Regions from separate parts of the Mixta calida genome, predicted to be linked through region 2. Evidence: predicted binding sites of a transcription regulator. Region 2 holds the regulator's gene; the other holds the start of a gene.

Region 1 (4,212 bases), 1.3 Mb from region 2:
CCGCCGCCCCGCTTAATAAGCCGAGGCCTTTTAACAGGCGACGCCGTGAAGGCATCGCCGCGTCTGACTGCTTCTTCATCCCGCTTAATCCAGTCCCAGCGTACCGCGCAGCAGCGCCAGATCTTCCGCCAGCGCCGTGACCGGGCCTTTCAGCCGGTTACGATCGGTGAGAGTCAGCTTCTCGTAAGAGGCAAAGCCCTCCCCGACGCGGTATTTGCTCAGTATCGCATCCACTTTCTTAAAGTTGCCGTCCACCTTGCTCAGCAGCTGCGGATTGGCTTTTTCCAGCTGCGGACGCAGCAGGTTAACGATTTTTTGCGCGCCGTCGACATTGGCCTGGAAATCCCACAGGTCGGTGCGGCTGTAGCGCTCCTCCTCGCCGGAAATTTTACTGGCCGCCACTTCTTCAATCAGATCGGCCGCGCCGCCCACTACTTTGCCCGGCGGGAAAGCGAGTTCGCTGATGCGTTTTTGCAGCTCCAGCGTATCTTCATAAAGCCGATCGGCGTACTGCGCCATACCTTCGGCGCTGCGATCGCCAAACAGCGTTTTCTCCAGACGGTGGAAGCCGGTGAACTTCGGATCTTGCGCTTTCTGCTCGTAATCATCTTCACGCGCGTCGATGCTGCCGTCCAGGTCGGCAAACAGCTCGGCGATCGGTTCGATACGCTCATAGTGCTGGCGCGTCGGCGCATAGAGCGACTGCGCTTTCGCCAGGTCGCCCGCTTTTACCGCGTCGGTAAAGGCTTTGGTGCCGCTGACCAGTTGCGCTACCTCGCCCATTACCCAGGTTTTATACGCGGCGACCGGCTCGCTCAGCTGCATCAGCGACGACGATGCGCCAGTCTGCTGCGCGGCGTCGGACGCTTTGACGATCAGCTTGCCTTTCGGATTGCTGAGCAGGCCGCAGGTCATCTCATATTCGCCCGGCTCCAGGTTGGCCGTCAGCTTTTGCGTAAAGCCCGGCGCGATATTTTCGCGCTCCTCCACCACCATCACGCCTTTCAGGATTTCCCACTCCAGGCCTTTCTGGCTGTTATTGCGGATAATAAACTGCGTTTTCCCGGCGTTGACGGTCAGCGACATCGGCTCACACTGTTTATCGTTAACGCTGACGTTAACCTGCGGCACATCAGCGGCATCGGCGGTGGCGGCAAAAGCCAGCATGCAGGCCAGCACAATTTTACGACGAGTGAAAATGGTCATTGAATGAGTCCCTGTTAAAGTAATAAACCGTTGCTCAACGCGCCGGGCGTGCGGCGACGCGGGTAGCGCGAGTCGGCGTAAAAAAGAGCAGCAGCGCCGGAATAAGATAAATCAGCCATACCACCACTTCGCTGACGCTGGGCGCTTCCTGATAACCCAGCAGGCTTTCCAGCAGCGTGCCGAACAACGTATGAGTGGAGAGCGTCGCGCTAAGATCGAACGCCACCGACTGATAATGATTCCACAGCCCCGCTTCATGGAAAGCGCGGATCGCGCCTGCGGCCAGGCCAGCGGCGACAAAAATGATAAACAGGCTGGTCCATTTAAAGAATTTCGCCAGGTTGAGCCTGACGCCGCCCCAGTAAATCAGCGCGCCGATCGCCGCCGCGCATAACAGGCCCAGCACCGCGCCGACCGGCGGTGCCAGCCCAACATCCTGGGTAAAGGCGGCCAGCAGGAAAAAGACCGACTCCAGCCCTTCGCGCGCCACGGCGAGAAATACCATCAACACCAGCGCCCAGCCGTTATTGCCGCCCTTCTGCAACGCCTGATCGACCGCCTCCTCCAGCTGCGCCTTTACGTTGCGCGAAACTTTGCGCATCCAGAAGACCATCCAGGTGAGGATCACCACCGCAATCACCGCCACGATCCCTTCAAACAGCTCCTGCTGCTTTTGCGGGAATTCGCCGGTGGTGGCGTTGATAAACAGGCCCAGCGCCAGGCAGAGCGCGGCGGCGATAAATACGCCCGCCCACATGGCGCCAAACCAGCGCGTGCGCTGGGTGCGCTTCAGATAGCTGGCGATCAGGCTGACGATCAGAGCTGCTTCCAGGCCTTCGCGCAGCATAATTAAAAACGGGACGAACATGGGGTTTCCTCTGGCAGATCCGCTTTACGTAAACCGGCGTAAAGAAGCGTAAATCTAAACGATACCGATTATCATTATCAGCAAGAAAAAAACAAGTCACCCGCGGTGATTATTTGTAGGGAGGCACGAAAAGCTGGAGCAGTGAGGAAAAACGCCATACGCGGAAGCGCTGAAGACGCGCCTTGCTTACTGATGGGATAACCGATGGTCAGGCGCTCTGGCGGATGCGCCTGAATAAAAAAGGGCGCGCTACTGGCGCCCAAACGTCAGGATCAGTCCGGCCATATTGCTCGGCCCGGACTGGCGATTGCCGCAAAGTAGCCAGGGAAAACCAGTAACAGCGCATTGATATGCAGCATTATTTCTCCTTGATAAATAGCGTTCCGTCAGGGCGGCAGCGCTGCGCGCAGAGTGCGCCTCGTTTAGCGAAAACGCCGCACCTCATCCCGCGTCAGGCCGATGTCCTTCAGGCGTTCATCCGACATGCGCGCCAGAATGCGTCGGGTACGCTGCCGTTTTATCCACTGCTTGATCGCACGCGCCGGCGCGAGCAGTAAGGCAAGGCTAATCGGCTTGCCGCTGCGGTTTGCTTCATATTCCATGACGCTCTCCTCTTGGTGTTGACTAAATAGAGTGTCGCGCGTCAGGCTCTTACCATACAGAGGCAAAAATTACTTTTAATTAACATACAGAGTGAAGCATAGTGATATTGAATGGCGTTACCTCATTCGATCTGTACTGTTTTCTCTTTAGCATTTTTTACGGAGGCATACATGACGCGTTATCAGCATCTGGCCGACCTGCTTGCCGAGCGCATTGAGCGCGGTCTTTATCGCAGCGGCGAACGTTTGCCTTCGGTGCGCACGCTGAGTCAGGAACATGGCGTCAGCATCAGCACCGTTCAGCAGGCCTATTACCTGCTGGAGGAGAAACAGCTGATCACGCCGCAGCCGCGTTCCGGCTACTTCGTCGCCCCCAGTAAAGCCGCGCCGCCTCTGCCCGCGCTGACGCGACCGGCGCAGCGACCGGTAGAGATTACCCAGTGGGACGCGGTGCTGGATCTGTTGAGCGGTCGCATGGAGGAAGAGAATATGCTGCAGCTGGGCAGCGGCACGCCCGATATCTGCCAGCCGACCCTGAAGCCGCTGTGGAAGATTATCGGCAGGCTGGCGCAAAAGCAGGATGCGCGCCTGCTGGATTACGACACGCTGTATGGCGTAAAGGCGCTGCGTGAAGAGGTGGCGCGGCTGGCTATCGACAGCGGCTGCCAGCTCAGCGCGGACGATATCGTGATTACCACCGGCTGTCATGAAGCGCTGTCGATTGCGGTGCGCGCTGTTTGTCAGCCTGGCGATATCATCGCCGTCGAATCGCCCACGTTCCACGGCACCATGCAGACACTGCGCGGCTTCGGCCTACGCGCCATCGAGATCCCTACCGACGCCGTGACCGGCATCAGCCTGGAGGCCCTTGAGCTGGCTTTCGAGCAGTGGCCGGTCAAAGCGGTGGTGGTGGTGCCCAACTGCAATAATCCGCTTGGGTTTATTATGCCGGAGGCGCGCAAGCGGGCGCTGCTGACGCTGGCGCAGCGCTTCGACGCGGCGATTATCGAGGATGACGTCTACGGCGAGCTGGCCTGGGAATATCCGCGTCCGATCACCATTAAATCGTTGGATCACGACGGACGGGTACTGCTCTGCAGCTCCTTCTCCAAAACCATGGCGCCCGGCCTGCGCGTCGGCTGGATGGCTCCTGGCCGTTACCGCGATCGCGCGCTGCATATGAAATATATCGTTACCGGATCCACCGCCACGCAAACCCAGGCGGCGGTGGCGGAATTTATTCGACAGGGCTACTATCTGCCGCATCTGCGCCGTATGCGCCATCTTTATCAGCGTAACTACGAAACGCTGAGCTGCTGGGTGCGCCGCTATTTCCCCTGCGGAATTTGCGTATCGCGGCCGCAGGGCGGTTTTTTGATGTGGATTGAGCTGCCGGAAGCCTTTGACGCGGTGTTGCTGAACAGGACGCTGCGCGAGTCGAAAATTCAGATCGCCGTCGGCTCGCTGTTTTCCGCCTCAGGCAAATATCGCAATTGCCTGCGCCTGAACTTCGGCCTGACGCTGAACGATGCGACC
Region 2 (4,212 bases):
CGCGGGCAAATCACGCCGACGCCGTTAAGCCTGACGGTTCATCAGGCCGATCTCGACCTCAGCGGCGGGATCGCGTTTGATCTTGCTGCGCTGCCTGCGGATCAGGCGGCGGCAGTGCGCAACCGCTTCGCCTTGATGAACGTCAACGCCAGCAAGCGGGGCGTGCCGCTGACGACGCGTATCGACGCTGCCCAGTTCGCCAATGCCGGGGCGGTAAGCGGGGCGTATCGTCTGCGCATTACGCCGCAGGAAATCGCGGTTACCGGCTATGATCGGGCAGGGCTGTTTTACGGTTTGATGTCGGTAATCTCTCTTCTGCCAGCCGGAGGCAAGCCGGTTGTCGCCACGCTTGATGCCTGGGACGCGCCACGCTTTGCTTATCGTGGCGCTTTTCTGGACGTGGCGCGCAACTTTCACAGCAAACAGGCGATCGTGCGTCTGCTGGATCAGATGGCCGCCTGGAAACTGAATAAATTCCATTTCCATCTCAGCGATGATGAGGGCTGGCGCATTGAAATCCCCGGTCTGCCTGAATTGACGGAAATCGGCGCGCGTCGCTGTCACGATCTCAGCGAGCAGCGCTGCCTGTTGCCGCAGCTGGGGTCCGGCCCTTTCAGCAATAATAACGGCAGCGGCTTCCTGAGCCGAAGCGATTATATCGATATCATTAAATACGCCCGGGCGCGACATATTGAGGTCATCCCGGAGTTCGATATGCCCGCGCACGCACGTGCGGCGGTTATCGCTATGGAAGCGCGCTATCAGAGACTGATGCGGCAAGGAAAGGAGCAACAGGCGAACGAATATCGTCTGCTTGATCCATCGGACAGCTCTAATACCACCTCCGTACAGCTATACGATCGCACCAGCTATCTCAATCCCTGTATGCCGTCCAGCCTGCGATTTGTCGATAAAGTGATCGCTGAAGTGCAGGCGATGCACCAGGCGGCGGGACAGCCGTTAACAACCTGGCACTTTGGCGGCGACGAGGCGAAAAACATTCGATTTGGCGCGGGCTACAGCGACATAAAACAGCCGAAGCCGGGCACCGGCGTTATCGATCAAAGCAAAGAGAACCGCCCGTGGGAAAAATCATCCGTCTGCCAGACGATGATCGCCGCAGGAAAAATGAAAGATTTGGATCATCTGCCCAGCGACTTTGCGCTGGCCGTCAGCCGCCAGCTGCGGTCACACGGCATTCAACGTATGCAGGCCTGGCAGGATGGCTTGAAACATGCGGACAATGCCGCAGCGTTCGCCACGCCGCAGGTCGCGGTAAACTTCTGGGATACGCTCTACTGGGGCGGGTTCGACAGCGCTAATGACTGGGCGAACAAGGGCTATGATGTGATTATCTCCAGTCCCGACTATGTCTATATGGACTTTCCGTATGAAGTGAACCCGCAAGAGCGCGGTTATTACTGGGGCACCCGTTTTAGCGATGAACGTAAAATGTTCAGCTTTGCGCCAAATAACCTGCCGCAGAATGCGGAGACCTCTGTCGATCGCGACGGTAAACCTTTCAGCGCCCGCTCTGACAAGCCCTGGCCCGGCGCCTGGGGCCTGTCGGCTCAGCTGTGGAGCGAAACCGTACGCACCGATGAGCAGATGGAATATATGATTTTCCCACGCCTGTTCGCCGTCGCCGAACGCGCATGGCATCGTGCCGAATGGGAGCAGGAATATCAGCCGGGACGGGAATATGTCGGCGGCGTAACGCAGCGGGTCGATCGCGCCGCGCTCAACCGCGACTGGCAGCGTTTCGCCAACCTGTTAGGACAACGCGAACTGGCGAAGCTGGACAGAGCGGGCATCGCCTGGCGTCTGCCGGTGCCGGGCGCGCGCATTCATAACGGTTTTCTGGAAGCGAATATCGCATTGCCGGGCCTGGCTATCGACTACTCGCTGGACGGCGGACAAAGCTGGCTGCGCTATGATGAAGACAATAAACCCGAATTGAAGCGGGCAGGAGGGTAGAGGTGCGCAGCGTCAGCCCGGATGGGCAGCGCGTCAGCCGCAGCGAAGCGCTTTAAGCCTGCGTTGTGGTAAACGGCTTGTGGGCCAAAGCACCATCCCAGCCATAAAAAAAACCGGCGCGTCGGCGCCGGTTTTTCATTACTGCATAGCACAATTGATTATTTATCGTGTAAAGAGTCGTCTTCGCGACAGTCGCCCAGCGCGCAATGACCATACAGATAGAGGCTGTGGTTGGTCAGTTTGATGCCGTGACGCGTGGCGATTTCACGCTGGCGGGCTTCAATGGATTCATCGCTAAACTCAATGACTTTGCCGCAGTCCAGGCAGATCAGATGATCGTGGTGATGCTGCTGAGTCAGTTCGAAAACGGACTTGCCGCCTTCAAAATTATGACGCGTGACGATACCGGCATCATCAAACTGGTTCAGCACGCGATATACCGTCGCCAGCCCAATTTCTTCACCCATATCAATCAGGCGCTTGTACAAATCTTCCGCACTGACGTGATGGCACTCAGGTTCCTGAAGCACTTCCAGGATTTTTAGTCGCGGAAGCGTAACCTTCAGGCCGGCCTTCTTTAATGCGGTGTTATTGTCAGTCATGCGGATATTGTCCTGTTACTTTGCTAGTCACAATGTGGCTGAACAGCCATGAACATCGGTCGACGCTAAGTTAATAGCGTCTCATTATAGAACTGATGCTTCGAAATGAAAACCGTAAGGGGATGCGTGAAGTCGCAAGTGGAAGTATGAAAAGATCGCTACGTCCGGCGTTGTTCATGCTCATTAATGCTGCGTTTACATTTCGCTTAATCCTGCCGCTTTACAGCACGACGGCAGAAAAGCGTGTGACCGATACGGGTATTCTACCGACTCACTGGTAAAATTTTCAAACCCGTACCTATCATTCCTATAGGAAAAACCTGTTACGCAATGTGATACAGCACACAATAAGCCGTAAAATCAGGCTTCCAGAATTTCCTGCAGATGCAGTTCTTCATAAATCTGCTTCACCCACTTCTCGACGCGTTCGTTGGTCAGCTCAGGCTGACGGTCTTCATCGATCGCCAGGCCAAGGAAGTGCTTGTCGTCGGCCAGGCCTTTAGAGGCTTCGAAGTGGTAGCCTTCGGTCGGCCAGTGGCCAACAATCACCGCGCCGTTCGGCTCGATGATGTCACGAATGGTGCCCATCGCATCGCAGAAATATTCAGCGTAATCTTCCTGGTCGCCGCAGCCAAACAGCGCCACCAGCTTACCGTTGAAGTCGATCTCTTCCAGCGTCGGGAAGAAATCATCCCAGTCACACTGCGCTTCGCCGTAATACCAGGTTGGAATGCCTAACAGCAGGATATCAAACGCTTCCAGGTCTTCTTTACTGCTCTTGGCAATATCATGCACTTCGGCAACATCGCTACCGAGTTGTTTCTGGATCATCTTCGCAATGTTTTCTGTATTGCCGGTATCGCTGCCAAAGAAAATGCCTACGATTGCCATGAGTTTAATAACCTCTTGAAACTTAAATATATGGTAACTGCCCGTGGTATGCAGATTACGGCAATAATAGCAGAGACCGAATGGAGGCGGAACTCGTAAAGCCGCTGCATTTGTTCCTGAGTGCGCTTCTTCCAGCCGTTTAAAGCGCCTTTAACTGGGCGAGGATCATCTCTTCAATCAGCTCGCTTCGGCTTACGCCGCGCTCGGCGGCCATCGCGTTAAGCGCTTCCACCGCTTCGCTGTTCATCTTCAGTTCAACGCGCCGCAATCCGCGTACTTTGTCACGTTTCAACTGGTTGCGCTTGTTGATACGAAGTTGCTCATCACGCGACAGCGGACTGGTTTTCGGGCGTCCCGGGCGACGTTCATCTGCAAACAGATCGAGCGTGGTCCGGTCCGTATGTTCTTTTGCCATAGAATCGTGATACTGAATGGGCTGCGCGTTTGCGCCGCGCATGGTGACGTTTTGGGCCGGTTTGCCGCCGTTTTAGCAGCGGCAAAATTTTAGCGCGCCATCATACCCTGCGAAAAGTTTGAGAACAATCATTGTCGGCCTGTTAACGCTTTGCTTTTACAGCGCTAAAAAACGCCGCACCGCGCGCAATACTACATCGGGCTTTTCCGCATGCACCCAGTGCCCGGCGCCGGCGATGACATGCGCGCGCGCCTGCGGGAACTGCGCCAGCAGCGCATTGCGATGAATATCATCCAGATAGGGAGAAAGCCCCCGCGGATAAATAGC

The links. The regulator Fur, encoded in region 2, represses iron uptake genes when iron is present. The targets are predictions, from matches to a motif close to ATAATAATGAGAACNACTATCAA.
Region 1: efeU (iron uptake transporter permease EfeU) is a predicted target of Fur. The motif match lies at 2,133-2,155, and genes of this name have one in related genera.

The regions. Positions count from the first base shown of each region.
Region 1 covers NZ_CP026378.1:2,658,806-2,663,017, forward strand. Annotated here, with positions in the region: gene efeB (iron uptake transporter deferrochelatase/peroxidase subunit) at 1-79, opposite strand, end outside; gene efeO (iron uptake system protein EfeO) at 85-1,206, opposite strand; gene efeU (iron uptake transporter permease EfeU) at 1,241-2,074, opposite strand; gene C2E16_RS12745 (DUF1127 domain-containing protein) at 2,497-2,676, opposite strand; gene C2E16_RS12750 (aminotransferase-like domain-containing protein) at 2,848-4,212, shown strand, end outside.
Region 2 covers NZ_CP026378.1:1,359,707-1,363,918, forward strand. Annotated here, with positions in the region: partial or broken gene C2E16_RS06415 (beta-N-acetylhexosaminidase) at 1-2,033, shown strand, start outside; gene fur (ferric iron uptake transcriptional regulator) at 2,136-2,579, opposite strand; gene fldA (flavodoxin FldA) at 2,940-3,470, opposite strand; gene ybfE (LexA regulated protein) at 3,610-3,885, opposite strand; partial or broken gene ybfF (esterase) at 4,042-4,212, opposite strand, start outside.